3 regions of the Staphylococcus argenteus genome follow, and region 3 is predicted to be linked to each of the others. Evidence: riboswitches for the same ligand, from Rfam matches in the RefSeq annotation. Region 3 holds a riboswitch; each other region holds the start of a gene.

Region 1 (10,852 bases), 510 kb from region 3:
TTCATTTCTTCAATATCTGCACCGTCTGCAAATACTTCAACATTTAGTTTAGCCATATAGTATAGCCTCCTTGGTTCTTATTAAAATTTTACAACATCTGCATGTCTTTTTCTTACAACCATTTGTCAAAAATGATTTTTATTTCTTTGTTATATAAAACATTTATATCACGCTTTTATAATATTAAGCTAATGTTTTGCCTAGAAAATGAATAAATTACTTTTGCAACATTGTGTCAAGATAGTAATTAAACTATTGTTTTACGGTTGTTTATGATACGATATGTTAATGATAATCATCCAGGAGGTCAAGCATGTCTCGTTCAAAAAAACACTTTTACTTATCGAGCTTAATGATTATTTTAAGCTTTTTCTTTAATACAAATAATGTTTTTCTAAGTGGACTTTTTAATTCTTTCATAAAATTAATATTCTTCTGTAGCATTGTTAATTCAATTATTCTTATTTTGGCGATAATATTTGCAGATCGTTCAATAAAAGCATTAAAACCTGATGCTGATTGGATCAGAATTGCCAGTAAAAGTTTGCCATGGCTTATTTTAATTGTAATTTTAGTTCATATATTTTCAATCGTTCATACATTTGGCTTAATTTAAGTCAAATCACTAAAACATTTATTTGATTCTTATTTAACATCAAAGTAAATACCATTGGCTCATAAAAAAATGCCAATGCTTCATAAAATCTTTACATCATTTCTGTATTTCCATAGACAACATGATATAACTATATTGAGGTTTGGCAATTACGTGATTTTTTATAATCGCAACATTGTCAAAACCTCATTTTTGATTGAAGACAAAACTTTTTCATTCGAGGTGACTCAATTGCAATATTTATATATTTTTATAGGTGGTGCTATAGGTGCACTTTTACGTTACTTAATTTCATTTCTAAATGTATCTGGTTCATTTCCTGTTGGTACTTTTGTAGCAAATTTAATAGGCGCCTTTGTTATGGGAATTTTAACTACATTGTCCATTTCTTTTTTTAAAAATCGTCCAACATTAAAGAAAGCAATTACAACAGGATTTTTAGGTGCATTAACGACTTTTTCAACATTTCAAATAGAATTAGTACATATGTTTAACCATCAGCAATTTATAATATTACTATTATATGCCGTAACAAGTTATGTGCTAGGAATCTTTTTATGTCACTTCGGTATGAAAATCGGAGGTGCCCTATCATGATATCTACATTATTAGTAATGATTGGTGGTGGCTTTGGTGCAGTTGTTAGAGGTGCATTAACAGATTACTGTAATGCTAAATTTACATCATCGTTGCCAATCCCAACACTTATTGTAAACCTCATAGGTAGCTTTCTCATCGGACTTATAATGGGAATGGCAATTTCAAACACGTGGTTATCTGCACTTTTTGTCACAGGATTTTTAGGTGGCCTTACAACATTTTCAACATTAGCTAAAGAACTTACATTAATGATGACTCCTAAGCTTAAGTTAACACATTTTATCAATTATTCACTTTTACAATTCATTATAGGATTTATTGCCTGTTATATCGGTTTTCATATTTAAAAAATAATGCTTTATTCAGTAAAATGGTAATCTCACATCCTAAACTGAATAAAGCATTTTTAATTTTGAATCAATCATAATATATTGTTGGATTTTTAAGTAAATTTATATTGGTATTTAATATATCAATCAAATCTTTATAAATTAACGTTGAACAACCTTAGACAAAAACCAAACTTCTTGAGGTTTATTTTCACCATAAAACCTAAGAAAAGCAAAATTAACATATTGCAAAAATGAAGCTGTTTCATGGTCTCCTGCCTCGTTTAACTTCTCTGATCAATTGAAACCTATCTTTAATTAAAACCACTTTGAAATACTTCGCGCTATCCTTCAAAGACTTGTTTTTATTCGTCACTCATAATTCAATTACCCTTCAAATGTTTTTGGATCAGGTCCAATTCTTCTATCTTGATTCAAGGCATCGATTCGCATCATTTGCTCATCTGTTAAATTGAAATCGAATATATTTATGTTTTCAGTAATTCTTTCAGGTGTTACAGATTTAGGTATCGTTACTACACCATGCTGTATGTTCCATCTTATAACTACTTGTGCCGCAGATTTCCCTACTTCTTTAGCAATTTCTATAATTGTTTTATCTTCTAATATTTGTGCATTCATCAATGGTGACCAAGATTCCATCACAATATGTTGCGCTTCCAAGTATAATTTTAATTTATGTTGTGTTAAATAAGGATGAAATTCAACTTGATTAATAACCGGCTTAATTGACACTTGTGCCAGCAATGCTTCCAAATGTTCAGGCTCAAAATTGCTAACACCAATATTTCCTACTTCATTATTTTTATATAGGTCTTCCATGCCCTTCCATGTATCAATCATGATTGCTTCATTTGTACCAGGCCAATGTACTAAATATAAATCTAAATATGATAAACCAAGGCGTGATAAACTAGCGTGGTATGCATTGGCCACATTGTTTCTACCAAAATCTTCAAAGTATAATTTTGAAGTAATGAATAAATCCTCCCTATTTAATCCAGTCGATTCCAATCCAGCACGAATACCTGCCCCAACTTGCTCTTCATTCCCATACACCTTTGCAGTATCAATGCTACGATATCCTTGCTCAATTGCATGTTTAACACTTTTCATGCAATTTTCATCATTTTCAACACGAAAAGTTCCTAAACCAATTTGTGGCATTTCGTTCCCATTATAAAATCGTTTAACCTCCATTAATATCGCCTCACTTTTTTAATGTATTATACCCTGTTATCATAACAAATCTAACTTTACGCATACATTTAAAAACACTTTTGTCGATTAACCAATAAAACTCTAGTATTATTTATCAAATATTACGCAAAATGCAAAAGCAATTCTTTTTAATTTATGGCACAATACAATAATTAGTTGAGCGTGAAACTCAATTCTTTTAATTTATGACACAATAAAAAAGCTGAAGTAACAACTATTAAGTCATAACTCCAGCTTTTCATTTAATTGAATGATTCGATTTTATCCATCATTTGTTGTAAGTCTTCAACATTGTATTGAATACGACCATGGAATACAAATTTGTTAAAGAATTCATCTAATTGTTCAGCACCAACAAGTACTTTTACAGCGCTATTTTGATTATAATTTGAAATCGTTACGTCACCTTCATTTTTAGGATTAAAGTATAAAATTGAAGTCGGCGTATATTTAGCACCTAATTGTTTTTGTAAGTCTTCAGCCAATTGTTTAATCGCCTCAATTTGATCTGAATAATTTACAAATGATAATGAACGTTTGTCATCATTTTGATCCATCACAATCGTTTGCGGTCTAGATTTATCTAAATCTAATGTATCAAATACTTGTTCCATTGGTGGTAAATCTTTAAATTGACCGCCACTAATACCATTATAAACATGACCTTTTAACAATTGAGAATCAATTATATAAAGTCCAGTTCTAGTTAAAACTAAATGACTAATACGTTCAATATTATTAAAGCCATCCTTTGGTAAAAAGATATTTGCCATAATGTGCATATCTTCTGGTCGAATTCGTTTTTCTTTAACTAATCTTTCACGAATACCAATTAATCTCATGTCCGTTACATATTCACTATGATTTTTCGAGAACAATTTTAATGCGTCAATCTCACGATCTTTTGTACTAACCATGTGATTATAATCTTCTTGTTGTTTTGTAATTGTCTTTTTATTTTGAATACGCTCTTTCTCTAAAGCTTCTTCATGAGACTTTTTAATGTTTTGTTCTTGTTGTTCATACTTTTCTTCTGTTTGTCGCTTAACTTTTTTCTTACTACCTAAGGCAACTAAGAAAAGGACAAAAAAGATTAATGCAATGACTACTGCAGTAATGAGTCCAATGACTACCGGTGAAGATAAATCCATCACAACAACGCTCCTTTTTAATATATGAATAACTTTAATTATAATAGAAAAGCTAAAGATTTTCGATACATAATATCATTTATATACCGAAAATCTTTTATTTAGCCTTATTTAGTTCGAATCATTACTTAACTGCGTCTTTTAATTCTTCTACTTTGTCTAATTTTTCCCATGGGAATAATACATCTGTACGTCCAAAATGACCATAAGCAGCAGTTTGTTTGTAAATTGGTTGTTTCAAATCAAGCATTTTAATAATGCCAGCTGGTCTTAAGTCAAAGTGCTTTCTTACTGCTTCAACAAGTTGACTTTCAGAAACCTTTCCAGTTCCAAATGTATCAATTGCAATTGATACTGGTTCTGCAACACCAATGGCATATGCTAATTGAACTTCACATTGATCTGCTAAGCCTGCTGCTACTATATTTTTAGCGACATAACGTGCAGCATATGCAGCTGAACGGTCTACTTTTGTAGGATCCTTACCACTGAAGCAACCGCCACCATGACGTGCATAGCCTCCATAAGTATCAACAATAATTTTACGTCCTGTTAAACCAGCATCACCTTGAGGTCCACCGATTACAAAACGTCCTGTAGGGTTGATGTAGAATTTAGTTTGTTCATTAATTAAGTTTTCAGGAACAGTAGGATAAATGACATGTGCTTTAATGTCTTCTTGAATTTGCTCTAGTGTCACATCTTCAGCATGTTGCGTTGAAACAACAATCGTATCAATACGTACTGGGTTATCATTTTCATCATATTCAACAGTAACTTGAACTTTACCGTCAGGACGTAAATAGTTTAATGTACCATCTTTACGCACATCTGATAAACGTTTAGCTAGTTGATGTGATAGATAGATTGCTAAAGGCATATACGTTTCTGTTTCGTTTGTTGCATAACCAAACATTAAACCTTGGTCACCTGCACCAGTAGCTTCAATCTCTTCTTCACTATCTTTGTCACGATATTCTAACGCTTTATCCACACCTTGAGCAATGTCAGGTGATTGTTCATCAATCGCAGTTAAAATTGCCATCGTTTCATAATCATAGCCATATTTTGCTCTTGTGTATCCAATTTCTTTAATTGTTTCTCTAACAACTTTCGGAATATCAACATATGTTGTTGTAGAAATTTCGCCGGCGATTAATGCCATACCTGTTGTAACTGTTGTTTCACAAGCTACACGTGCATTTGGGTCGTCTTTTAAAATAGCATCTAATATTGCATCTGACACTTGGTCAGCGATTTTATCTGGGTGTCCTTCTGTAACAGACTCTGAAGTAAATAATCGTTTGTTATTTAACATAGTTTGCTCCTTTAAATTTATATTACGAAAATTCTCTTTCTGTGAGCTAAATAAAAAAGACCTTCTAACTATGAATATAGAGAGAAGGCCTAATACGTCCATTCGCTCTTATCGTTCAGACCTATTTGTCTGCAAACGGTTTGGCACCTTTCTTTTATAAAAAAGAGGTTGCTGGGTTTCATTGGGTCCATGTCCCTCCACCACTCAGGATAAGAGAATCCGTTAAAATTAATACTACCTAAATAATGAATTAATGTCAATTTTTGATAAATAAATTTACAGTAAAATATTGTAGATTAATTATGTTAATGTGTTATACTAATTAAATGTAAAGGCTTACATTTAAATTATCGCTTTGGAGGGATTTAGGATGTCAGTAGACACATACACTGAAACAACTAAAATTGACAAATTATTGAAAAAAACAACGTCACATTTTCAGCTTTCGACGACACAACTTTATAATAAAATTTTAGATAACAAAGAAGGCGTATTAACAGAACTTGGTGCTGTTAATGCAAGTACTGGTAAATACACTGGTCGCTCGCCTAAAGACAAATTTTTTGTCTCAGAACCTTCATATAGAGATAACATTGATTGGGGAGATATCAATCAACCTATCGATGAAGAAACTTTCTTGAAGTTATACCATAAAGTATTAGACTATTTAGATAAAAAAGATGAATTATATGTTTTCAAAGGTTACGCAGGTAGCGATAAAGATACAATGTTAAAACTTACAGTCATCAACGAATTAGCTTGGCATAATTTATTCGCTAAAAATATGTTTATCAGACCTGAATCGAAAGAAGAAGCTACGAAGATTAAACCAAACTTCACTATCGTTTCTGCCCCACATTTTAAAGCAGATCCAGAAGTAGATGGCACTAGATCTGAAACATTCGTCATTATTTCATTTAAACATAAAGTAATTTTAATCGGTGGTACTGAATATGCTGGCGAAATGAAAAAAGGTATCTTCTCTGTAATGAATTACTTATTACCGATGCAAGATATCATGAGTATGCATTGTTCAGCAAATGTTGGTGAAAAAGGCGATGTAGCATTATTCTTCGGTCTATCAGGCACTGGTAAAACAACATTATCAGCTGATCCACACCGCAAACTAATCGGTGATGATGAACACGGATGGAATAAAAACGGCGTATTTAATATTGAAGGTGGCTGCTATGCAAAAGCAATCAATCTTTCCAAAGAAAAAGAACCACAGATCTTTGACGCAATTAAATATGGTGCGATTTTAGAGAATACTGTCGTTGCTGAAGACGGTTCAGTAGACTTTGAAGACAATCGCTATACTGAAAATACACGTGCGGCTTATCCAATAAATCATATAGATAACATTGTGGTACCATCAAAAGCAGCACATCCAAATACAATCATTTTCTTGACTGCAGATGCATTTGGTGTGATTCCACCAATTTCTAAATTAAATAAAGATCAAGCTATGTATCACTTCTTAAGTGGTTTCACTTCTAAATTAGCTGGTACAGAACGTGGTGTCACAGAACCTGAACCATCATTCTCAACATGTTTCGGTGCACCATTCTTCCCGTTACACCCTACTGTTTATGCGGACTTACTAGGTGAACTTATCGATTTACATGATGTTGATGTTTATCTTGTTAATACTGGATGGACTGGTGGAAAATACGGTGTAGGTCGTAGAATCAGCTTACATTACACACGCCAAATGGTAAATCAAGCTATTTCAGGTAAATTAAAAAATGCTGAATATACAAAAGATAGTACTTTTGGTTTAAGTATTCCTGTTGAAATTGAAGATGTTCCTAAAACAATTTTAAATCCGATCAATGCTTGGAGCGATCAAGAGAAGTATAAAGCACAAGCAGAAGATTTAATTCAACGTTTTGAAAAGAATTTCGAAAAATTCGGTAAGAAAGTTGAACATATTGCCGAAAAAGGTAGCTTCAACAAATAAATTGAATGCTAATCACAGAGCCAACCGCTGTTAAATTTTAACAATGGTTGGCTCTTCTTATGTTATATAGTAAAATTTATAGTCATTTTCATAAATTCATTTTAAAGCATCTATATTTAAAACCCATAAAGCTCGAATCACTTATCAAGATATCGATTGTAAGTAAAGATTGCCTCTTTACACTTCAAAGTGCCTAAGTTTCTCCACTTTACTCATAAAGTTTTTAATATAAGTCAATGTTTCAACCATGGCTGGCGGTCTCGGTACATGTCCTTCTGTCATTTGATAAAATGTTTCATGCATGACACCTTTTAACTCAAGCTGTTCCGCTAAATGATACGCATGTTGAATACCAACTTGTTTATCTTTGCCTCCATGTACAATTAAAATTGGCGGACTATTTTCATTTATATTTGGAATAGCCTGACGCATTTCATATGCTGCTCTATCTTTTTTCGGGTGTCCAATCATTCTCCTAAGCATTCCTCTTAAATCAACGCGTTCTTCATACATTAAATAAATATCTGAGACTCCACCCCAGATAATGTAACTATCTACAGGTAAATCTTGAAACGTTAGCAATCCTTGTAAACCGCCTCGTGAAAAGCCAATCATATGAATAAAAGCTTGTGGATATTTGCCATGTAGCAACCTTAATAATTGTGTCACATCATTTAAATCCCCACGATAAAATTCATCTCTACCTTCACTACCATTGTTGCCACGATAATAAGGTCCTATAACTAGAGTATTATCATCTGCAAATTGCATTAATCTACCTGCGCGCACACGTCCTACTTGACCTTTGCCACCCCGCAAGTAAACTACAATTCTTTTAACATTTTGATACGGTGTCATCATAAGTGCTTTTACTTTTAAATCATCTGACAAATATGTAACTTCTTCAAAATGATGCGTAAAAGATTCAATTGGCATTCGTTTACGTTTGATAAAATCCAAGTGATTGCACCCTCTCCACACATTTTAAAATGGTACTATCTTGAAGCAAGAAACTTTGATGAGTAAGTTCGATATCATTGATACATTTAAACAACACTGGCCCTGCTGTTTCTAAATAATCATTCTTATTTACCAATGATTCAACTTCGATAAAATATACATCTTTCACAAAATCAGTTTTCTCATGTGTATCAATGGTATATTGTGCGATGTAATGAATATTTTTAACTTTGGCCCCTGTTTCTTCATACAATTCCCGCGTTACAGCTTCAATACTACTTTCCCCGTGTTCCCTTTTACCACCAGGGAATTCAATTCCTCTAATATTATGTTTGGTAAAAAGCAATTGATTTTTAAACGTTGGAATAGCTAGCACATGATTGCCATCTGCTACCTCATTATCCTTTTTAAATGTCAAATTAACTTGACGATTATCTTTATCCCTAAACTTCACGCGCATCACATCCCTACATTGTATGTTAATATAATAGTTAATCACTATTGTTGGAGGCATTAATTATGAAAAAGATATTTTTGGCGATGATTCATTTTTATCAACGTTTCATTTCGCCACTTACTCCACCAACTTGTCGTTTTTATCCAACATGTTCAGAGTACACTAGAGAAGCGATTCAATACCACGGTGCTTTCAAAGGCCTTTATTTAGGCATCCGTCGTATTTTAAAATGTCATCCGCTTCATAAAGGTGGCTTTGACCCTGTTCCTTTAAAAAAAGACAAGTCAACAAGTAAACATTCGCATAAACATCATCATTAATATGGTTTTAATTGAGTAATATCTACCCTAGGGGGACGAAATTCGAGTCGTCCCTCTTTTAATATGCCTGAATGTTCAACTACATCTTGTTCAAAATAATAACCTGCTGGTGTAACATCTCCTGGATAATCACCTTTGCGAGCAATCATCGCTGTAAAATAACGGCTCAAACCATATTCGTACATGCCACCAATCACTACCTTCACACCGTACTTTTTCAAAGTATCCATTGCCGTTTGCACCCTATCAATGCCACCAAGTCGAAATGGTTTTAATACGACAACATCCACATCATATAGTTCTATCAAATTAAGAATGGACGACAGTGACGTCGCCTTTTCATCAAGGGCTATTGGAGGTATTGTTCCATCCACTACATCATCAAGCATTGAAATTTCTTTAAATGGCTCTTCGATATAAAGAACTTGTTCACGCGCTAATAACTTTAACTCTGTCATATCTTGACGGGTCAATGACTCATTTGCATCTACAACTAATTGAAAGTGAAAGTCTAATTCCCGTAACGTTTTAATTTGATCCATGATTTGAGGCGTCCACTTTAACTTAATTCTGGCAGGCTTTGTTGTTTTCAAGGCCGCTAGTTGTTTATTTGATAAGCCACTCGCTGTCGCTCCATATGCTACTGAAAATGAAGGTAATGTGTGAAACATTTGATACAATGCCATCACTATAGTTGCTCTTGCAGCAGGTGTATCTTCCAAAGGTGCCAATAATTCAAGTGCCGCTTCATACGATTCGAATGATTTATTTTTAATACCTATAAACCATTGTTGAAGTGCTTCTTTTACTGAATCAATCGTTTCAAAATTATACCAATCTGTTGGAAAAGCATTACATTCACCGAAATATGAATAGCCTTTATCATCAATTATCTCAATAAACAAACAATCACGATGCGTTAAAGTGACTTTCGGCGTTACAATTTGCGACTTAAACGGTTCACTAAATTTATAAAAATGCAAAGCCGTCAATTTCACTAGATCACCCTCTATTCAACTTATTTCTTTGTAATTTACCAGTCGATGTATATGGCAACGTATCAACCTTTTCAAAGTATTTTGGAACTTTATATTTCGCTAAATGCTGCGATAAATATGCAATCAATGGTGACTCAGCAATGTCATTTTCACTTATATAATATAATTTGGGCACTTGTCCCCATGTATCATCAGGATGCCCTACACATACTGCGTCACTGATACCTGGAAATTGTTTCGCTACAGTTTCAATTTGATATGGATAAATATTTTCACCGCCACTAATAATTAAATCTTTACGACGATCATAAATCATGACAAAACCTTCATGATCAATTTCTGCAATGTCACCTGTATTAAAATAACCATTTTCAAACGTATCTGTTAAATCTGTTGGATACAAATATCCATTCATCACATTGTCACCTTTAATTAATAATTCTCCATGACCTTCTTTATTTGGATTTTTAATTTTTACATCAACATTGGCACTTGGCATGCCAACGGTATCAGGACGTTCATGCAACATTTGTGGTGTCGCAGTTAAAAATTGCGAACATGTCTCCGTCATACCAAATGAATTATAAATTGGCAGGTTATATTGTAATGCCGTCTCTATCATAGTGGCAGATAATTTAGCACCGCCGAGTAATATTTTTTGTAAATCATAAGGTTCATGTAAACCTTGTTGGATAAGCCAGTTCAATGTTTGTGGCACAAGCGAAATGTGCGTTATGCATTCATTTTTAATCATTTTTAAAATTTGTTCGGCATTGAATTTATCAACAATGCGCACCGTAAATCCTTCAATAACAGCTCTTAACAGTACACTGAGACCTGAAATATGGTAAATGGGCAATACAGATAGCCATATTGTGTCATGATCAAATCCCAAACT
Region 2 (10,852 bases), 1.3 Mb from region 3:
ACAGAAATTTAATTACTTTATATTAATAAGGTAAGATATAGAAAAAGCTGAGACGCGGTAATGTGCGCCTAAATGTTAGAATTCATACTAATTAGGGCTTCATTACACAGTTGTCTCAGCTTTTTATTATTTTGTAAATACTGTCTGTATTCAGCAATATTACTACTTAAATGTTTCAGCTAAAAATGATTCCACTTGTTCAGGAGATTTTGCATTAGCTGAATGTAAATGTGCAATTTTATCACCATTTTTAAATACTAATAAACTAGGGATACCCATGACTTCGTTTTCAACTACTACATCTTCTAATTCATCGCGATTAACGGTATACCATTCGTAGTCATTATATTTTTCTACAATTGGATCAATCCACATATCCATTGCACGACAGTCAGGGCACCAGCCTGCCTCAAATTTAATAATCACTGGGTTATCACTGTTAATTACAGATTTGAATTCTTCATTACTTTTAATTGCTTGCATAGTTACAGCTCCTCTTGTTAGTTTGATAATTTTATTATAGCTAAACTTCTTGTTTATTAAAAAATTTTAGCCTCAAAATAAAAGCCTTTTGCCATGGAAAATGATATATTTATGTTAAATATATAAAGGAGGTAACAGTCGCATGATTAAATTTTATCAATATAAAAATTGTACAACTTGTAAAAAGGCAGCAAAGTTTTTAGCTGAATATGGCGTAAGTTATGAACCAATTGATATTGTTCAACATACACCTACAATAAATGAATTTAAAACAATTATTGCTGAAACAGGTGTTGAGATTAATAAATTATTTAACACACATGGTGCAAAATATCGTGAACTAGACTTAAAAAATAAATTACAAACGTTATCTGACGATGAAAAATTAGAATTGTTATCATCAGACGGTATGTTAGTAAAACGTCCATTAGCTATTTTAGGTGATAAAATTACGTTAGGATTTAAAGAAGATCAATATAAAGAGACTTGGTTAGCGTAATAATAATGTAATCGTTTACTAAATGTCTCGATATTTAGAAACATTACATGTAAAATGAAAGAAGCTATGCAATTGTTAATTTTTATAAATATAGTTGAATAGCATCTAGCCTTATGGCATCATTAATGTTGTAAAGAACAATTAGGAGGGGATTCTCTTGGCAGTACCAAATGAATTGAAATATTCAAAAGAGCATGAATGGGTTAAAGTTGAAGGAAACGTTGCAACAATCGGAATCACAGAATATGCGCAAGGCGAGTTAGGTGATATTGTATTTGTTGAATTACCTGAAACTGATGATGAAATTAATGAAGGGGATACGTTTGGTAGCGTAGAATCAGTTAAAACTGTATCAGAATTATATGCGCCAATCTCTGGTAAAGTAGTTGAAGTTAACGAAGAACTAGAAGATAGTCCCGAATTTGTGAATGAATCTCCATACGAAAAAGCATGGATGGTAAAAGTAGAAATTAGTGATGAAAGTCAGCTTGAAGCATTATTAACAGCTGAAAAATATGCAGAAATGATTGGTGAATAATCACTACGTAACTCCTTAATTTAATATTGAGGAGTTAATTTTTGGTCTGAGTTAGTAAATAATACGAAATAAATTTAATAGGTACTATGATTTGAAACAATGCTACATTTTATTATTAAAGAATGACGAAAATAATGTATTAAGCTATTTTATAAATATAAATTTGGGGAAATTAAAATGCTAAACATTCAAGACGTTAGTCATCTTTCTAAAAAAGAGCAAGAAGCATATAACCGTTTCGTAGAATCTGTAGAAAACGGTAATTTACCAGTATTACCATGTATTGAAATGAATCTAAAAGAGATGAAAGAAGAAACATTGAATCAGAGTAAGATTGGTGGAATGCCATTTTTAAAATCTTTTAAAGATATACCATTGGATGAAAATGAAGTGCCAATGATATTGTTAGCGCAGATTAATTTGAGTGAACTTCCAGAACAACAAAAATTATTTCCTGTAAAAGAAGGAATATTGCAGTTTTGGATTAGTTCAGAAGATCCGATGTATGGTATGTCGGAGAATTTAAAGGAAAATAATATCAACTCGAGACTTGTATATATCAAAGAGCCAATCACCGATTTATCATTGGAAGAAATTCAATCACATATGAAGTCAATAGATTCAAAAAATGAAGATATACCGTTTAGTGGGGCATTTTCTATAGAATTTAAGCTGACGAATCAAACAATTACATGTGCTGATTATAAGTTCGATGAGGACGTCCTTGAATTGTGGAATAAAGTCAATCCAGCCTTTAAGTTAGAATCAATGTTTGGTGATTATGATGAATTAATGGAACCTGTGTGCAACACATTTACTGCTAAAGAACCATTTAATCAGCTTGGTGGTTTTCCTTACTTTGATCAAAGAGATCCAAGAACGAATGATCAAGAACTGAAAATGTATGATAGAGTATTATTGCAAATTGACTCCACAAGAGATGGTAGTTCTTCGATTATGTGGGGTGACCTAGGTATTGCTAATATCTTAGTTAAGTCTACCGATCTTGAGGCTATGAAGTTTGATGATTACATGTATTCATGGGATTGCAGTTAACTCAGTCGTAAATAAAATGATTAACTTTAATAAGATGTAGTAATAAACCTTACTTGTTGAAAAGTGAGGTTTTTACTTATGCAAATTGTCCTTGAAAGCCAAAAGTGTTAATTTTGTAATCATTACATTAAGCTTGCTTAAATTTGTTATGATTTATGTTTTATTCAAGGTAATAATGTGAAATGATACAGTGACAGGTTTTTTATTGATTTTTAAAGGGTGATGATTATGGCTATTGTAAATAAGGTAATAATTGTTGAAGGAAAATCAGATAAAAAAAGAGTTCAACAAGTCATTGCAGAACCAGTAAATATTATTTGTACGCATGGCACGATGAGTATAGATAAAATTGATGATATGATAGAATCGCTTTATGGGAAACAAGTTTATGTGTTAGCAGATTCTGATGATGAGGGAGAACGCATAAGGAAATGGTTTAAACGCTATTTAAGCGAAAGTGAACATATATTTATAGATAAAACCTATTGTCAAGTTGCTAACTGTCCTAAAAAATATTTGGCGAATGTACTTACTAGACATGGTTTCAATTGTAAGAAAGAATCAACTCTCATACCTAATTTAAATACTGAAAGGTTAGTTTTAGCGAATGAATAATTCAATTGACATCACAGATGTAACGACGCATTATGAGGAAGAAAAACATTTAATCTTTGGTTATACACCAACATGTGGTACCTGTAAGGTTTCAGAAAGAATGTTAGATATTGCTAATGAAATACTAAAGTTACCACTAATTAAAATAGATTTAAACTTTCATCCTCAATTTTGTGAAGATATGCAAATTATGTCAGTGCCGATTTTATTATTAATGAATAAGGATAAAGAAGTAAAACGAATTTATGCATTTCAATCGGTGACTGATTTGTTAGAAAATTTAAAATAGTTATTGACGAAATTTTACTAAGGTGTTAGGATTAATACAAATTAAATAATGCGTATACTCTTATCGAGAGTGGTGGAGGGATGTGCCCTACGAAGCCCGGCAACCGTCTTATATAGAAATGGTGCCAATTCACATAAAGTTATGACTTTTGAAGATGAGAGAAACAATACTTCTATTGCTTTCTCAATTTTTCTATCGATTTTGAGAAAGCATTTTTTATTTTTATATAGCAACACAGGGAGGAATAAACGTGATTGAGTTAAAAGAAGTCGTCAAAGAATATCGGACTAAAAATAAACAAGTACTTGCTGTAGATCACGTTAATTTATCGATTAAATCGGGATCGATATATGGCGTCATTGGATTTTCTGGAGCAGGAAAAAGTACTTTGATACGTATGTTTAACCATTTAGAATCGCCTACATCAGGTGAAGTCATTATTGACGGAGATCACATTGGTCAATTATCTAAAAATGGACTTAGGAAAAAAAGACAAAAAGTGAGTATGATCTTCCAACATTTTAATTTATTGTGGTCAAGAACAGTACTTAAAAATATTATGTTTCCGCTTGAAATTGCTGGTGTACGTAGAAGGAAAGCGAAACGAAAAGCATTAGAACTTATTGAGCTAGTTGGTTTGAAAGGGAAAGAAAAAGCTTATCCTTCGGAGTTGTCTGGTGGACAAAAACAACGTGTAGGTATTGCACGCGCATTAGCTAATGATCCGACAGTTTTACTTTGTGATGAGGCAACAAGCGCACTTGATCCTCAAACGACAGATGAAATTTTAGATCTATTATTAAAAATTAGAGAACAACAAAACTTAACAATAGTCTTAATTACACATGAAATGCACGTTATTCGTCGTATTTGTGATGAAGTAGCTGTTATGGAAAATGGTAAAGTGATTGAACATGGACCGGTTACACATGTATTTGAAAATCCTCAACATGCAGTAACAAAGAGGTTTGTGAGAGAAGATTTAAATGATGATTTTGAAGCATCTCTAACAGATTTAGAACCCTTAGACAAAGACGCATATATTGTTAGATTAAATTTTGCAGGTTCAACAACTACGGAACCAATCGTTTCAAGCTTATCCAGCGCATTTAATATCAAAATCAATATTTTAGAAGCTAATATAAAAAATACAAAAGATGGAACAGTTGGCTTTTTAATTTTACAAATTCCGTTTATTACAAATGAAGATTTTGGAAAATTCGAAAAAGAGTTAATTGAGCGACAAGTTAAAGTGGAGGTGTTAAGACATGGGTAAATCATTTAGCGATATTATTAATGAAATGATAACAATGCCTAATGTACAGTGGCCAGATGTATGGACTGCAATTGTCGAGACACTATATATGACTGTCGTTTCAACTATATTTGCTTTTATTTTAGGTCTCATCTTAGGTGTTCTTTTGTTCTTATCTGCAAAAGGTAAGTCTAAAGGTGCTAGAATTTTTTATACAATTGTATCTTTTATCGTAAACCTATTTAGAGCTATACCATTCATTATCTTAATCCTTTTATTAATTCCTTTTACTAGTTTAGTGCTTGGAACAATTAGTGGTCCAACAGGTGCATTACCGGCTTTAATTATAGGCGCGGCACCATTTTATGCTAGGCTCGTTGAAATTGCTTTTAAAGAAATTGATAAAGGTGTTATTGAAGCGGCTTGGTCAATGGGAGCAAACACTTGGACAGTCATTCGTAAGGTTCTATTACCCGAAGCAATGCCGGCATTAGTTTCTGGTATTACAGTTACAGCGATTGCATTAGTTGGTTCGACAGCAGTTGCTGGCGTTATAGGCGCAGGTGGCTTAGGTAATTTAGCATACTTAACTGGTTTCACTCGAAATCAAAATGATGTCATTTTAGTATCAACAGTTTTTATTTTAATTATTGTATTTATAATCCAATTCTTTGGGGATTGGCTTACAAATAAACTTGATAAACGATAAATTGGGGGTTTCATTTTATGAAAAAATTATTTGGATTTTTATTAGTATTAACATTTGCAGTTGTATTAACGGCTTGCGGTAATGGAAATAAAGGCGGTAGCGATGACAAGAAAATTACGGTTGGTGCTTCACCAGCACCGCATGCTGAAATTTTAGAAAAAGCGAAACCATTATTAAAGAAAAAAGGTTATGATCTTGAAATTAAAACAATCAACGATTACACGACACCTAATAAATTGTTAGATAAAGGCGAAATCGATGCAAACTATTTCCAACATACACTTTATTTAAATACTGAGAAAAAAGATAAAGGATACAAAATAGTAAGTGCTGGAGACGTTCATTTAGAACCAATGGCTGTATATTCTAAAAAGTATAAAAGCTTAAAAGAATTACCAAAAGGTGCTACAGTATATGTTTCAAACAATCCAGCTGAAGAAGGACGTTTCTTGAAATTCTTTGTTGATGCAGGATTAATTAAAATTAAAAAAGGCGTAAAAATTGAAGACGCGAAATTCAGCGATATTACTGAAAATAAAAAAGATATCAAATTCAATAACAAACAATCAGCAGAATTCTTACCTAAAATTTATCAAAACGAAGATGCTGATGCGGTTATCATTAACTCAAACTTTGCAATCGAACAAAAACTAAATCCTAAAAAAGATTCAATTGCTGTCGAAAGTGCAAAAGATAATCCATATGCTAACTTAATTGCAGTTAAAGAAGGTCATCAAGATGATAAGAAAATTAAAGCGTTAATTGAAGTGTTACAATCTAAAGATATTCAAAACTTCATTAATGAAAAATACAATGGTGCAGTCATTCCTGCTAAATAATTTATTACAAGCTCAGTAACGTCAAGTTGCTGGGCTTTTTGTGAGCTATACATTTCCAATGAAAATTAAACAATATTCAATATAAAGTATATTATTTATTAAACAGTAAAGTAATAACCGGTAATTTAGCTTACTTTACATTGAATTTTTTTCACTCGTTATATAATGAAGCTAAATATTTTCACAAAATTATTTGAGTTAAATGTTTAGACGTTTTTTAATTGGGTAAATTTAAATTACAACATTTATTTCAAGGAGGCATTCATTATGGCAGACGAAAGTAAATTTGAACAAGCAAAAGGTAACGTTAAAGAAACAGTAGGAAACGTTACTGATAATAAAGATTTAGAAAACGAAGGTAAAGAAGATAAAGCTTCTGGTAAAGCTAAAGAATTCGTTGAAAATGCAAAAGAAAAAGCAACTGATTTTATAGATAAAGTAAAAGGTAACAAAGGCGAGTAATTTTACTTTTAAATCCTAATACACTACGCATGCCACTTAGTCGGTATAAATATCGGCTAGGTGGTTTTGCTGTGTGTGTACGAAATTTTGTCATCCATGACTTAGTTAATATTAATTTTAATGAAAGAAAGAGTCTAAATTAAAAAACTCGTTAACTAATTTCAATGGTAAGCAATAAAAATTTAATCCTACATTGAAAGTAATTAACGAGAAAAAGTGAATCAAAAATTGTTCGCGAATGGTTATTCATTTTCAGCGGTAATACGACCTAAAGTCAAACTTACGATTAAACCGATGATAAATACGACAATCGAAACAAACCACATCGTGATATTAGTTGGTAAGCCTGGAAATACTGCAAGGAGTGATCCGATAACAAAACCTATAATTAGCGCAAAAGTCATCAAAGTATGGTGTGATAAAAAATACTGAATGATTTTACTGGAAAAAATGAAACCAGCAAGTACACCAAAACCGACTGCAAGTAATATAGGAATACCGGCAAAATTAAGCTTAACTACTTCAGAAATAGCTAACATGACAGTACCATAAACACCAAATACCAATAACATAAACGAACCTGAAATACCTGGAAGTAACATTGCGCTGGATGCACACATGCCCGCAATAAAATATTTAAAAATAAGACCAGTTGATAGCGTCAGCGTTTCACCAGCGTGCTTATCCCCACTATTCAATAAAGTAATAATAATTAAAATGACGATACCAGTTATTACCATCATATAATGTTTTGCTGTAAATGATGACTTATAGTTAGATATTTTCAATAAGTAAGGGACAATTCCTATAATTAAACCACCAAAGAAAAACATAGTAGGTATGTGATGCTGGCTTAATAAGTAATTGAAAAGATTACTTAGTGATCCCATTGCTAATAACATACCAATTATAATAGGAAGTAAAAATGTGAAACTTGGCCAAAAGCGTCGTGAAAAGATCCCGCTTATGGAAGCGATAAATTGGTTGTATATACCTAGCAATAAAGCGATTGTGCCGCCACTAACGCCAGGTACTAAATCACTCGTGCCCATAGCAAATCCTTTAAAAATATTAATCCATTTAAACTGTTGCATGAATAACTCCTTTCTATCGATTGGAATAAAACATAAATAGCATCATACCATATCATAAATGTTTTAGTGAAATGATAACATATTTTAAAAACATAAAATCCATTGAGAAATTATGAGTACTGATTATCATTTATACTTCTGAACTGAGTCAATTAGAGATGTACTTTAGAGTTACTAAAAATAATAAAAAGGGTTTAAGTTATTTATATTAAGGTATAAGTAAGTTATAATTAACTGAACGCATTATTACAAAGTCTTTTTGACTACAAATTAAAATTATTATAAACTAGTTAAGAAAACTTTATATTTTACGGAGGGAATATAAAATGGCATCAACATTAGAAATCAAAGACCTACATGTGTCTATTGAGGATAAAGAAATCTTAAAAGGTGTTAACTTGACAATTAACACTGATGAAATACATGCGATTATGGGACCAAACGGGACAGGTAAATCAACTTTATCATCTGCAATTATGGGACACCCAAGCTATGAAGTAACTAAAGGAGAAGTACTTTTAGACGGTGTTAATATTTTAGAATTAGAAGTTGATGAAAGAGCAAAAGCAGGGTTGTTCTTAGCAATGCAATATCCATCTGAAATTACAGGTGTAACAAATGCTGATTTCATGCGTTCTGCAATTAATGCGAAACGTGAAGAAGGACAAGAGATTAACTTAATGCAATTTATTAAGAAATTAGATAAGAACATGGACTTTTTAGATATCGATAAAGACATGGCTCAACGTTATTTAAATGAAGGTTTCTCAGGTGGAGAGAAGAAACGTAACGAAATCTTACAATTAATGATGTTAGAACCTAAATTTGCAATCTTAGATGAAATCGATTCAGGTTTAGACATCGATGCATTAAAAGTTGTATCAAAAGGCATTAACCAAATGCGTGGGGAAAACTTTGGTGCATTAATGATTACACACTATCAACGTTTATTAAACTATATTACACCAGATAAAGTACATGTAATGTATGCTGGTAAAGTCGTTAAGTCTGGCGGTCCAGAATTAGCAAAACGTCTTGAAGAAGAAGGATATGAATGGGTTAAAGAAGAGTTCGGTTCAGCTGAATAATCTTATTAATACAATATCCACGAGATGTTCATCTATATATGATGAAAATGAACATTTATTCGAAATAGTAAATTTCATCAAGTAGGAGGAAAAAAGTTATGACAACTGATATTTTGAACATTTCTGAAGAACAACTTGTTGATTATTCTAAAGCCCACAATGAACCTTCTTGGATGACAGAATTACGTAAAAAAGCTTTGAAATTAACAGAAACTTTAGAAATGCCAAAACCTGATAAAACAAAATTAAGAAAATGGGATTTTGATTCTTTTAAAGAACACGATGTTAAAGGTGATGTTTATCAATCTTTATCACAATTACCTGAGTCAGTAAGAGAAATTATTGATGTAGATCAATCAAAAAATTTAGTAATTCAACATAACAATACGATTGCATTTACACAAGTTGATAATAATGCATCAAATGATGGTGTTATTATTGAAGGTTTAGCTGATGCACTTGTAAATCATAGTGATTTAGTACAAAAGTACTTTATGAAAGATGCAGTAACTATAGATGAACATCGAATTACAGCGCTACATACAGCATTAGTTAATGGTGGCGTATTTGTTTATGTTCCTAAAAATGTAGTTGTAGAACATCCAGTACAATATGTTGTTTTACATGATGATGAGAACGCAAGTTTCTATAATCATGTCATTATTGTTACTGAAGAAAGTGCTGAAGTGACATATGTTGAAAACTATTTATCAAATGCATCTGGTGAAGGAAATCAATTGAATATTGTTTCTGAAGTCATTGCTGGTGCAAATTCAAATATTACTTATGGTTCAGTAGATTACATGGACAAAGGCTTTACAGGTCATATCATTCGTCGTGGTATTACAGAAGCGGATGCTTTAATTAACTGGGCGTTAGGTTTAATGAATGAAGGAAGCCAAATTATTGATAATACAACTAATTTATATGGTGATCGTTCAACAAGTTCACTTAAATCAGTTGTAGTTGGAACAGGCGAACAAAAAATCAATTTAACATCTAAAATTGTTCAATATGGTAAAGAAACGGATGGTTATATCCTAAAACATGGTGTAATGAAAGAACATGCATCGTCTGTGTTTAATGGTATTGGATATATCAAGCATGGTGGTACAAAATCAATTGCAAACCAAGAATCACGTGTATTAATGTTATCAGAACACGCACGAGGAGACGCAAATCCAATTTTATTAATTGATGAAGATGATGTTCAAGCAGGCCACGCGGCTTCAGTAGGTCGTGTTGATCCGGATCAACTTTATTACTTAATGAGTCGTGGTATTTCTCAAAGAGAAGCAGAACGACTTGTTATTCATGGTTTCTTAGATCCAGTAGTACGTGAGTTACCTATCGAAGATGTTAAACGTCAATTAAGAGAAGTAATTGAACGTAAAGTATCTAAATAAGTTATTGTAAATTAAATTTAAACTGTTGATATTGGTGAGAAACTTTTACAACGTAGTATTTAAACAAGCAGGATTTTTATTTAAGAAAGGTCGTGAATGAAGTGGCCGAACACTCATTTGACGTTAATGAAGTAATCAAAGATTTTCCGATTTTAGATCAAAAAGTCAATGGCAAACGTTTAGCATATCTTGATTCAACAGCGACAAGTCAAACACCTGTTCAAGTGTTAAATGTTCTAGATGATTACTATAGACGCTACAATTCTAATGTCCATCGTGGTGTTCATACTTTAGGTTCGTTAGCAACTGATGGATATGAAAATGCGAGAGAAACAGTAAGACGTTTTATTAATGCAAAGTACTTTGAAGAAATTATTTTTACTAGAGGGACAACTGCAGCAATTAACTTAGTAGCCCATAGTTATGGCGATGCAAATGTTGAAGAGGGCGACGAAATTGTTGTTACAGAAATGGAGCATCATGCGAATATCGTTCCTTGGCAACAATTAGCAAAGCGTA
Region 3 (10,852 bases):
TTAAGCTATGAATAATTAGTTTATTTATATTTGTTGGTTATATTTTAACATAATATAATGGATATTGAGGATAAATATGTAAGCGCTTTATTCTGATGAGCAAACTTCTAAAATGAACAGGAGCGAATTTTATGAGAAAAATTCAAGCAAAAAAAGGTTTGAGTATTGAATGTAAAGGTTGGGAACAAGAAGCAGTTCTTCGAATGTTATATAACAATTTAGATCCAGAAGTTGCTGAAAGACCTGAAGATTTAGTGGTTTATGGCGGCATTGGTAAAGCTGCACGTAACTGGGAATCATTTGAAGCAATTGAAAAAACGTTACGTGAACTAGAAGCTGATGAAACGATGTTAGTACAATCTGGGAAACCAGTTGCTGTATTTAAAACGCATGAAGAGGCACCGCGTGTGCTAATTTCAAACTCAGTATTAGTACCAGAATGGGCAAACTGGGATCACTTTAATGAATTAGATAAAAAGGGCTTAATCATGTATGGACAAATGACAGCTGGTAGTTGGATTTATATTGGTTCTCAAGGAATTGTGCAAGGTACTTATGAGACATTTGCAGAGTTAGGTAATCAACATTTTAATGGAGATTTAGCAGGTACAGTAACATTGACAGCTGGTTTAGGTGGTATGGGTGGTGCACAACCACTTGCAATTACAATGAATCATGGTGTTGCAATTTGTGTTGATGTTGATGAAACACGTGTTGATAAACGAATTGATACGAAGTACTGTGATGTTAAAACAGCAGATTTAGATGAAGCATTAAAATTAGCGCAAGAAGCGAAAGAACGTGGCGAAGGACTATCCATTGGATTGGTTGGCAATGCAGTAGATATTCATCAAGCGATTTTAGATAAAGGATTCAAAATTGATATTATTACAGACCAAACAAGTGCTCACGACCCATTAAATGGATATGTGCCACAAGGTTACTCTGTAGCAGAAGCGAAAGAATTACGTGAAAAAGACCCTAAAAAATACGTGGAACTTTCTCAAGCATCAATGGCAAAACATGTTGAATTAATGCTAGAATTCCAAAAACGAGGAGCTGTAGCATTTGATTATGGAAATAATATTCGTCAAGTGGCATACAATAATGGTGTAGAAAATGCTTTTGATTTCCCAGGATTTGTACCAGCTTACATTAGACCATTATTCTGTGAAGGTAAAGGGCCATTCCGATTTGCTGCGTTAAGTGGTGATCCAAAAGATATTGAACGTGCCGATGAAGAAATGCGTAAACTTTTCCCAGAAAATGAAAAACTATTAAGATGGTTAGATTTGGCTGAAGAAAAAATTGCATATCAAGGTCTACCATCTCGTATAGCTTGGTTAGGCTATGGTGAAAGAGCGAAAATGGGTTTAGCATTAAATAGACTTGTACGTGACGGTGAAATTTCAGCACCAATTGTTATTGGACGAGATCATTTGGATGCAGGGTCAGTTGCGAGTCCAAACCGTGAAACTGAAAGCATGAAAGATGGCAGTGATGCAGTTGGGGATTGGGCAGTATTGAATGCTTTAATCAACACAGCAGCAGGTGGTTCATGGATTTCATTCCATCATGGTGGTGGTGTTGGAATGGGTTATTCATTACATGCCGGTATGGTTGTTGTTGCTGATGGTACAGAACGTGCTGAAAGAAGGCTAGGACGTGTACTTACTACTGATCCAGGTATGGGTGTTGCTCGACATGTTGATGCAGGTTATGATATTGCGATTCAAACAGCTAAGGAAAAAGGTATTCATATTCCAATGATTGATGAAGCAGGTGATAAATAATGAATGATTTAATAATAAATCATATAGCAGAATTGGTTTTGCCAAAATCAACAGATAAACCATTGAAGGGTAAAGAATTAAATGATTTAAACGTTGTAAAAAATGGCACAGTTGTTATTAAAAATGGAAAGATTGTTTATGCGGGACCACATACAAATGACTATGATGCGACTGAAACGATTGATGCTAGTGGGAAGGTAGTGTCCCCAGCATTAGTAGATGCACATACACATTTAACATTTGGTGGTTCTAGAGAACATGAGATGTCATTAAAACGTCAAGGTAAGTCTTACTTGGAAATATTGGAAATGGGTGGCGGTATTTTATCAACAGTTAAAGCTACTAGAGAGACTTCTGAAGATGATTTATTTAAAAAAGCAGAGCATGACTTGCTAACTATGATTAAACACGGTGTGCTTGCAGTTGAAAGTAAGAGCGGTTATGGCTTAGATAAAGAAAATGAACTGAAACAATTGAAAGTTTCTAATCGCTTAGCAGAGAAATATAACTTAGATATGAAGCATACATTCTTAGGACCACATGCTGTACCAAAGGAAGCAGAGTCAAATGAAGCATTTTTAGAAGAGATGATTGACTTACTTCCAGAAGTAAAACAATATGCAGACTTTGCAGATATTTTTTGTGAAACAGGTGTGTTTACAATAGAGCAGTCAAAATACTATATGGACAAAGCGAAAGAAGCAGGCTTTAAAGTGAAAATCCATGCTGATGAAATTGATCCGTTAGGTGGATTAGAATTAGCTATTGATGAGCAAGCGATATCAGCTGATCACTTAGTAGCTTCGAGTGACATAGGTAAAGAAAAATTGCGGAACAGTGATACTGTAGCTGTCCTCTTACCTGCAACGACGTTCTATTTAGGTAAAGAAGATTACGCAGATGCAAGAGGCATGCTTGACAATAATGGTGCCATCGCACTAGCTACTGATTATAATCCAGGCAGCAGTGTAACGAATAACTTGCAACTTGTTATGGCCATTGCAGCATTAAAATTAAAGCTTTCACCTAGTGAAGTATGGAATGCTGTAACAGTCAATGCTGCTAAAGCAATAGACCTTGACGCGGGTACTATCAATAAAGGTGATAAGGCTAATTTAGTTATTTGGGATGCGCCAAACCATGAATATATTCCGTATCATTTTGGTATTAATCACGCTGAAAAAGTAATCAAAGACGGTAAAGTTATTGTAGATAACACGTTATCTTTTAAATCATAAATAAATATAAAGCTCTAAGCATTGATAAGATTTGATGTTTAGAGCTTTTTTGTGTTGTTTTTATAGTGATGCAAATTTAGAAATTGTAAGAATAATTTGACAATAATGATACGATGATAATAATAGTTGCATATTATAGGGAATTTTAAGTAAATAAAACTATCGCTTAATAATCAAACAAATGAAGACTATGATAAACATATATTTTTAATCATTAAGGGAGTGAATTGATGATGGGAGCTAATAATCGTGTTATTGAATGGCGAAGATACTTTCACCAACATCCAGAATTGTCGGAACAGGAGTTTAATACAACTCAAAAAATTAAGGATATTTTAACTGAACATCATATTACGGTGTTAGATTTACCGCTTAAAACTGGGCTTGTTGCTGAAATTGGTCAAGGTTCAAGTTGTGTAGCTATAAGAGCCGATATTGATGCACTGCCTATTCAAGAGCTGGTAAATCAAGACTTTAAATCTGAAAATGAAGGCGTTATGCATGCATGTGGTCATGACATTCATATGGCTAGTGTACTAGCGGCTGCTATTAAATTAAAAGACATTGAGGATGCACTTAATGGACGTGTTAAATTTATTTTTCAACCAGCTGAGGAATTAGGTTATGGTGCATTTAAAATTATTGAGACGCACGTATTAGATGATGTGCAAGCAGTCTTAGGATTTCATAATAATCCTTCACACCCTACAGATACATTTGCAATCAAAACTGGTGCGATTACATCAGCAGTTGATCGTTTTGAGTTTCATATTAAAGGTATTGGAGGTCATGCTGCTAAACCAGAACAATGTAATGATCCTGTTATTGTACTGGCCCAACTGATTAATAGTATTCAATCCATAGTTAGCAGAAATCTATCTGCATTTGATGAAGCAGTGGTAACAATCGGACAAGTATCTTGTGGTAATACTTGGAATGTTATTGCAGATCATGCATACGTACAAGGTACGGTACGTAGTTTTGATCCTGAGGTGCGTGAACTTATAGAACAACGATTACATGATATTGCGGATGGTCTAGGTAAAGCGTACAATATGACAATTAATTTAAATTATACAAAACTACCAGGTGCTGTTATTAATGATGAAACTTTAACACATAAAGCTATAGAAGTAGCGCAGCAGGTTGGATATAAAGTGGAAATGATGAATCAACCGTTGACAATCGGTGAAGATTTTTCAGGATATAGTAAATATTATCCAAGCGTCTTTGCTTTGATAGGTTCGAATAGTGAATACGATTTGCATCATCCTAAATATGACCCTGATGAAGTAATTTTAGAAAAAGTACCAGAATACTTCGTTGAATTTGTAAAAAGATTATTGTAACAGTAACTGTGATTCATTTGTGAAGGAGAAAGTGATTTTTAGTGAAAATGATGATTAACTTCTAGGCAAGGTTGGGTAATTAATAACTATTAACCAAATGAGGAGATGTTAAAAGATGGCAGCTCAAGATCCTAGAACAAAATTTAAAACAACAGATTACGAAAAGCAGGAACAAGAAGTACCGGGTTTACAATCTGAAATGACGCCAGCACCTGATTGTGGAGAAACATCATATCAAGGTCATCAACGTTTACAAGGTTATAAAATGTTAGTCACAGGTGGCGACTCAGCAATTGGACGGGCAGTAGCGATAGCTTATGCCAAAGAAGGTGCTGATGTAGCTATTAGTTATCTTCCGAGTGAAGAACAAGATGCGCAAGAAGTACGTCAAGTGATTGAAGAAAGTGGACAAAAAGCTGTGTTAATTCCTGGAGATTTAAGGGATGAACAATTTAATTATGAACTAGTAGAACAAGCATATAGAGAATTAGGTGGTTTAGATAATGTGACACTAGTCGCTGGACATCAGCAATACCATGATGATATTCAAGGTTTTACAACAGATGCATTTTCTGAAACATTTGAAACGAATGTCTATCCGGTATTTTGGACGATTCAAAAAGCACTAGAGTACTTAAAACCAGGTGCATCGATTACTACGACGTCATCTGTACAAGGTTATAATCCAAGTCCTATACTTCATGATTATGCCGCTTCAAAAGCAGCTATTATTTCATTAACGAAAAGCTTTTCAGAAGAACTTGGACCTAAAGGTATTAGAGTGAATTGTGTGGCGCCAGGGCCATTTTGGTCACCGTTACAAATTTCAGGGGGTCAGCCTCAAAGTAAAATACCTACATTTGGACAAAAAACACCACTAGGTCGTGCAGGTCAACCTGTCGAATTATCTGGTACGTATGTATTGTTAGCCTCAGAAGAATCAAGTTACACTACTGGTCAAGTGTTTGGTGTGACTGGTGGTGTGCAAATAGATTAGGTTTGTAATTGTAAAGGTATCATAGATAATGAAAACAGATGCAATTAATAATTGTAATTTTAAGTCGGTAAAGATATGGGTCTTTATCGACTTTTTTGATGTCCTATATATAGTATAGATTGTAATTTGAAAGTTAATGCTCGCTATAGGCTCTGCAGTAGAACTTGGAATTCAAAGGTGTTGATTGCAGTGTATAAAAGATTATAGGAAAAATGAAAGACTAAAACGAACAAAAAATGATAAGTTTTATATTAAATGTCAAAGTAGTAATATGTTACGATAATGTAAACGATATAGAGATACTATACTTAGATATGATGCTCACTTTAAATTTGATGAATCGAAAGTAAAGGGGTTGTTATTATGGTTTTAATAATATCTAGAGTTATATTATTTATGATTATAGCATTAGCCTTAGGAGTAATTACTGCTTTTCCTGAACAAAAATTACCATTATATATAGTATTCACATTATTTGTAGCAGTTGCGATTATTATGAATGTATGGTTTACCCATCAAAATATTAAAAAGAATATAATTAAGTTTAACAAATACGTCGCATACTTATTAGCCTTTGTCTCGGGATTACTATATGTTGGATTTGTAATTTATCCATTAACTATAGGGGGCTATGATGTTTTACCAACTATTATATTTGCAATAAGTATCGTATCGATTCAAATACTAGAAAGTGTATTGGGGATTAGTTTAAGAAATACGCATTTATTAAACAAACAGTTGAAAGTCATCTCCAAGCAACGTGTTCAGCAATTTAAAATTATATCGATAACATTAGTAAGTTTATCTATCATGCTTATTTTAATTGCATTAATGCTCAAATGGTGGCTCTTACTTGTGATTTGCATTATTATTTTAATTATTATTACAATCGGAATGATTGTATATGAAAAATTTTATACGACTTCTAATTAATTTATGATTGACGTACTAAGGATTATCTTGTAACGTAAACGTAAATAAGAATCACTTATCTAGAGAGGTGGAGGGACTGGCCCTATGAAGCCTCGGCAACATTTCGAATGTGCCAATTCCAGTAACCGTAAAGGTTTGAAGATAAGCAGGTAAAGTACATGAAAACCTCTTTCTTCATTTTGTGAGAAAGAGGTATTTTTAATTGGAAAGCAGGTAAAAAGGATGGAAGAACATAAAAAGAGCAATGCTTGGGCATTATTCCCCTTGTTATTATTTGTGGCGTTGTTTTTAGGCGTAGGTATTATCACTGGTGATTTTACTTCTATGCCTTTAAATGTTGCGATTACGATTACGGTTATCGTGGCATTATTAATGAATAGAAAAGAATCATTTGCTAAAAAAGTTGAAGTATTTACAAAAGGTGCGGGTCATTCAAATATTATTTTGATGATGTTAATTTTTATTTTAGCAGGTGCATTTTCAAATACAGCTGAAAAAATGGGCGGTGTAAAGTCGACTGTTAATTTAGGGCTATCACTCATCCCTGAAAATTTAATTATTGTAGGATTGTTTGTTATATGTATGTTTGTGTCGATATCTATGGGAACGTCAGTAGGTACAGTTGCTGCAATAGCACCTGTTGGTTATGGATTTGCACAAGCGACAGATGTACCAACTGCTTTGGCAATGGCAACTGTTGTTGGAGGTGCGATGTTCGGTGATAACCTATCAATGATTTCAGATACAACAATTGCTGCTGTGAGAACACAACATACAAAAATGAAAGATAAATTCAGAGTCAATTTTAAAATTGTATTGCCTGGAGCCATTTTAACAATTGTCATCTTGTATTTCTTAACAAATGGTATTTCTTTAAATCATGCCAAAAATTATGATTATGATTTAATTAAAGTTGTCCCTTACGTATTAGTATTAGTGCTAGCATTATTAGGTGTCAATGTGATTATTGTACTAATTGGTGGCACATTATTAGCTGGTATCATAGGCTTAATGGATGGTTCATTTGGATGGATGGGACTTTTAGATGCTATTTCAAAAGGGATCATAAGTATGGAAGACATTGCGATGATTGCGCTATTAATTGGTGGATTAGTTGGTATCATTCAACACAATGGTGGTATTCAATGGTTATTACAATTTGTTCGTTCAAAAGTAAAATCAAAACGTGGTGCTGAACTTGGTATTGCTAGTTTAGTAAGTGTAGCCGATATCGCTACCGCAAATAATACCATTTCAATTATCATGTCAGGACCATTAGCTAAAAATATTGCTGATGAATATGAAGTAGATCCAAGAAAATCTGCAAGTATTTTAGATATTTTTGGTGGCTGTTTCCAAGGGCTCTTGCCATATAGTCCACAAGTTATTTCTGCAGCAGGCGTTGCTGGAATCTCACCATTGATGTTGTTCCCTTATAGTATTTATCCAATTTTATTAGGCGTATGTGGTCTTGTAGCGATTATATTTAATTTTCCAAAATTAAAAAAGAATACTAGTCATGAAGTGAAACATTAATGCCTGACAACATATCGATGTAGCCAAGTAAGGTGGCTTGTTATACTAACAGATAAGGTTGTACTCACTGTATAATGCCAATCTTTTAAAATTGAAAATCATCTATGTTTGGAACTGAGCTAAAATGCGTTAAAATAAAAGTAAGAGCGAAAGTGGGTGGACAACAGTGGCAAAATTTAATGTAGAAAATGAACATGTCGAAGTCGAAATTGAAAAACTTTATAAATTTTCACCGGAATTAGTATACGAAGCTTGGACAAAGACAGATTTGTTAAAGCAATGGTTTATGACATCAGCAAGAACTAATAAAGAAATAGAAGCGGATGTTAAAGAGGGTGGAAAATATCGTATTGTTGATCAACAACGAAACGGTAAAGTGAATGTGATTGAAGGTATTTATGAATCGTTAGTAATGGATGAATATATAAAAATGACTATAGGTATGCCTGGGTTAAGTGAAGAGCAAGATATCATTGAAGTAGAGTTTTTCGAACGTGAAACAGGTGGTACGCAAATGTTGTTTTATTACCGTTCATTAGTTGAAAAAGAAAGACGATTTACTAATTTAGAGTATAAACAAAAGAAAAAAGAATATCATGATGCCATGGTGCATGGCTTCGAATTAATGTTCGATAAAATGTATCATGTAATTGAAACATCAACACAACAATAATATGACAAAAGGAAGTTATGATAGGCTCACAGCCATTAAATCATAACTTCCTTTTTTCTAATTTGAAATATCACCATGTTGCAAATATTCATTATATTTTCTAACAAGTGTTTCAAAGAATATGTGATAACTAATGAAACTAGAGTAATCAGTGCCATCAGTCAGATAGAATGTGTTGCTAGAAACATAAACATTGTAATTTGCTTTTTGAGCAAGCGTATTATCTTTCATTGTTGTAACTGAAATAAAGTATTTTTGTCTGAGTTGTAGTAAGTTTGTTACTTCTAACAATTCATGTGTTTCACCTGATAATGAAATTATAAAGAATAAATCATTCACGTCACTTTTATTCAAAATCATTTTAAGTTCGTGTTGATCATGCAGTACGATGACATGATTATGTAATGTTAATAAAATGCGTTGTGCTTCTGAAGCTACATTTAACTGTGCACGCCCAGTACCGAATAAATATATCGTTGATGCGAAACGCATTTTTTGAGCGATACATTGGTAATCGACACGTTCTAAATAGTTGAATGTACTATCAATTTCTTGCTTAAAACTATCAATAGAATTTGATGGAAGTTGATGTGTTTTGTTACTTTCGAATTTTAAGTAAGATTTAAAATCGCTATAACCATCAAATCCTAATTTACGAGTGAACCTGTGAATTGTAGCATTAGAGGCATGCGTGTATTGAGCTAGATCATGAATTTTCATATTTTTACATTCGTCAATATGTGTATTAATATAATGCGCAATTTGTAGATCATTATCATTAAGTTTGTCAAAGTTTCTATTAATGTGTTCATCTAAAAACATATGCAACCTCCTTAAAATTAATTGTAGGGTATATCAGTTTTACAGTGAATTTAAGATGATAATATTAAAAAATTGGAAAACAACTAAGCGGTTTGATGCGTATTGAAAGGACGAGTTCAACAATGATACTCAATTTAAAACTATAATGCGACGATATGTATAAGATTGTTTTATAAAAACATAAACAACTAGTATGTTTGTACTTATAACAGTCCTGATAACTAAACAACTAAGTATATGAGGTAAGTACAAGTGCTGTTCAACTAAGCGTAATAACCGGTCGTGAAAAAATTTTCACTATATGAAAAGATAATCTGATTATACAAAATACTTTCAAAATACGTCAATGTCGTTGTAGGTTTGTAAGCGTTTACTATATATTATATTTAAATAGTAAGTCATCTATTTATAAAAATATCTAAATAGATGCCATGTAAGGAAAGACGATTTGGAGGGAAAAGAAGATGAATGCGATAAAGCGTTTCGGTAGTGCAATGATTGTACCGGTATTAATGTTTGCTTTTTTTGGGATAGTACTTGGCTTTGCGACATTATTTAAAAATCCGACAATCATGGGGAGTTTAGCAGATCAGCATACGTTTTGGTTTAAATTTTGGTCAGTAATAGAATCTGGTGGTTGGGTTATTTTCACGCATATGGAAGTTGTATTTGTAGTAGGATTACCTCTTTCATTAGCTAAAAAAGCACCTGGTCATGCAGCACTTGCAGCATTGATGGGATACTTAATGTTTAATACATTTATTAACGCTATTTTAACGCAATGGCCACATACGTTTGGCGCAAATTTGGAAAAAGGTGTTGAAAATGTACCCGGATTAAAATCGATAGCAGGTATTGCTACTTTAGATACAAATATTCTTGGCGGTATTATTATTTCGGCAATTGTGACATGGATTCATAATAGATATTATAGTAAACGTCTTCCTGAAATGGTCGGCGTGTTCCAAGGCTTAACATTCGTTGTAACAATTTCATTCTTTGTTATGTTACCATTAGCAGCGATTACATGTGTTATTTGGCCAACAGTTCAACATGGTATTGGTTCAATGCAACACTTTATTATAGCTTCTGGATATATTGGTGTTTGGTTGTATCACTTCTTGGAACGTGTATTAATACCAACAGGGTTACATCACTTTATTTACGCACCAATTGAAGTTGGTCCAGTAGTAGTTAACCATGGTTTAAAAGCAGAGTGGTTACAACATTTAAATGAGTTTGCTAAGAGCAGCAAACCTTTAAAAGAACAATTTCCTTATGGATTTATGTTACAAGGTAATGGGAAAGTATTTGGTTGTTTAGGTATTGCTTTAGCAATGTATGCAACAACACCGAAAGAAAATCGCAAAAAAGTAGCGGCTTTACTTATTCCAGCTACATTAACAGCAGTCGTTGTTGGCATTACAGAACCGTTAGAATTTACATTTTTATTCATCGCACCATACCTATTTGTGTTACACGCAGTTTTAGCGGCATCTATGGATACATTA

What was found. Region 3 has a riboswitch for S-adenosylmethionine ahead of SAMSHR1132_RS11440 (Na+/H+ antiporter NhaC family protein). Riboswitches for the same ligand answer to the same signal wherever they lie in the genome.
Region 1: another riboswitch for S-adenosylmethionine. It lies ahead of metK (methionine adenosyltransferase); the one in region 3 lies ahead of SAMSHR1132_RS11440 (Na+/H+ antiporter NhaC family protein).
Region 2: another riboswitch for S-adenosylmethionine. It lies ahead of SAMSHR1132_RS03995 (methionine ABC transporter ATP-binding protein); the one in region 3 lies ahead of SAMSHR1132_RS11440 (Na+/H+ antiporter NhaC family protein).

What each region holds. Positions count from the first base shown of each region.
Region 1 is NC_016941.1:1,808,343-1,819,194, forward strand. Features, by position in the region: gene SAMSHR1132_RS08510 (transaldolase) at 1-56, opposite strand, end outside; gene SAMSHR1132_RS08515 (hypothetical protein) at 314-616, shown strand; gene crcB (fluoride efflux transporter CrcB) at 848-1,213, shown strand; gene SAMSHR1132_RS08525 (fluoride efflux transporter FluC) at 1,210-1,563, shown strand; gene SAMSHR1132_RS08530 (aldo/keto reductase) at 1,933-2,766, opposite strand; gene SAMSHR1132_RS08535 (nuclease-related domain-containing protein) at 3,030-3,938, opposite strand; gene metK (methionine adenosyltransferase) at 4,063-5,256, opposite strand; SAM riboswitch class I at 5,362-5,472, opposite strand; gene pckA (phosphoenolpyruvate carboxykinase (ATP)) at 5,627-7,219, shown strand; gene SAMSHR1132_RS08550 (alpha/beta hydrolase family protein) at 7,397-8,155, opposite strand; gene ytkD (RNA deprotection pyrophosphohydrolase) at 8,160-8,633, opposite strand; gene yidD (membrane protein insertion efficiency factor YidD) at 8,699-8,956, shown strand; gene menC (o-succinylbenzoate synthase) at 8,953-9,954, opposite strand; gene menE (o-succinylbenzoate--CoA ligase) at 9,959-10,852, opposite strand, start outside.
Region 2 is NC_016941.1:851,322-862,173, forward strand. Features, by position in the region: gene SAMSHR1132_RS03960 (nitroreductase family protein) at 1-26, shown strand, start outside; gene SAMSHR1132_RS03965 (thioredoxin family protein) at 163-483, opposite strand; gene SAMSHR1132_RS03970 (arsenate reductase family protein) at 626-982, shown strand; gene gcvH (glycine cleavage system protein GcvH) at 1,140-1,520, shown strand; gene SAMSHR1132_RS03980 (YwqG family protein) at 1,698-2,576, shown strand; gene SAMSHR1132_RS03985 (toprim domain-containing protein) at 2,805-3,191, shown strand; gene SAMSHR1132_RS03990 (thioredoxin family protein) at 3,184-3,480, shown strand; SAM riboswitch class I at 3,538-3,641, shown strand; gene SAMSHR1132_RS03995 (methionine ABC transporter ATP-binding protein) at 3,731-4,756, shown strand; gene SAMSHR1132_RS04000 (methionine ABC transporter permease) at 4,749-5,444, shown strand; gene SAMSHR1132_RS04005 (MetQ/NlpA family ABC transporter substrate-binding protein) at 5,462-6,283, shown strand; gene SAMSHR1132_RS04010 (CsbD family protein) at 6,551-6,745, shown strand; gene SAMSHR1132_RS04015 (DUF368 domain-containing protein) at 6,988-7,839, opposite strand; gene sufC (Fe-S cluster assembly ATPase SufC) at 8,166-8,927, shown strand; gene sufD (Fe-S cluster assembly protein SufD) at 9,026-10,333, shown strand; gene SAMSHR1132_RS04030 (cysteine desulfurase) at 10,426-10,852, shown strand, end outside.
Region 3 is NC_016941.1:2,322,431-2,333,282, reverse strand. Features, by position in the region: gene hutU (urocanate hydratase) at 132-1,793, shown strand; gene hutI (imidazolonepropionase) at 1,793-3,031, shown strand; gene SAMSHR1132_RS11455 (amidohydrolase) at 3,265-4,380, shown strand; gene SAMSHR1132_RS11450 (SDR family oxidoreductase) at 4,496-5,377, shown strand; gene SAMSHR1132_RS11445 (hypothetical protein) at 5,741-6,310, shown strand; SAM riboswitch class I at 6,363-6,458, shown strand; gene SAMSHR1132_RS11440 (Na+/H+ antiporter NhaC family protein) at 6,533-7,846, shown strand; gene SAMSHR1132_RS11435 (SRPBCC family protein) at 8,013-8,519, shown strand; gene SAMSHR1132_RS11430 (MurR/RpiR family transcriptional regulator) at 8,577-9,341, opposite strand; gene SAMSHR1132_RS11425 (alpha-glucoside-specific PTS transporter subunit IIBC) at 9,806-10,852, shown strand, end outside.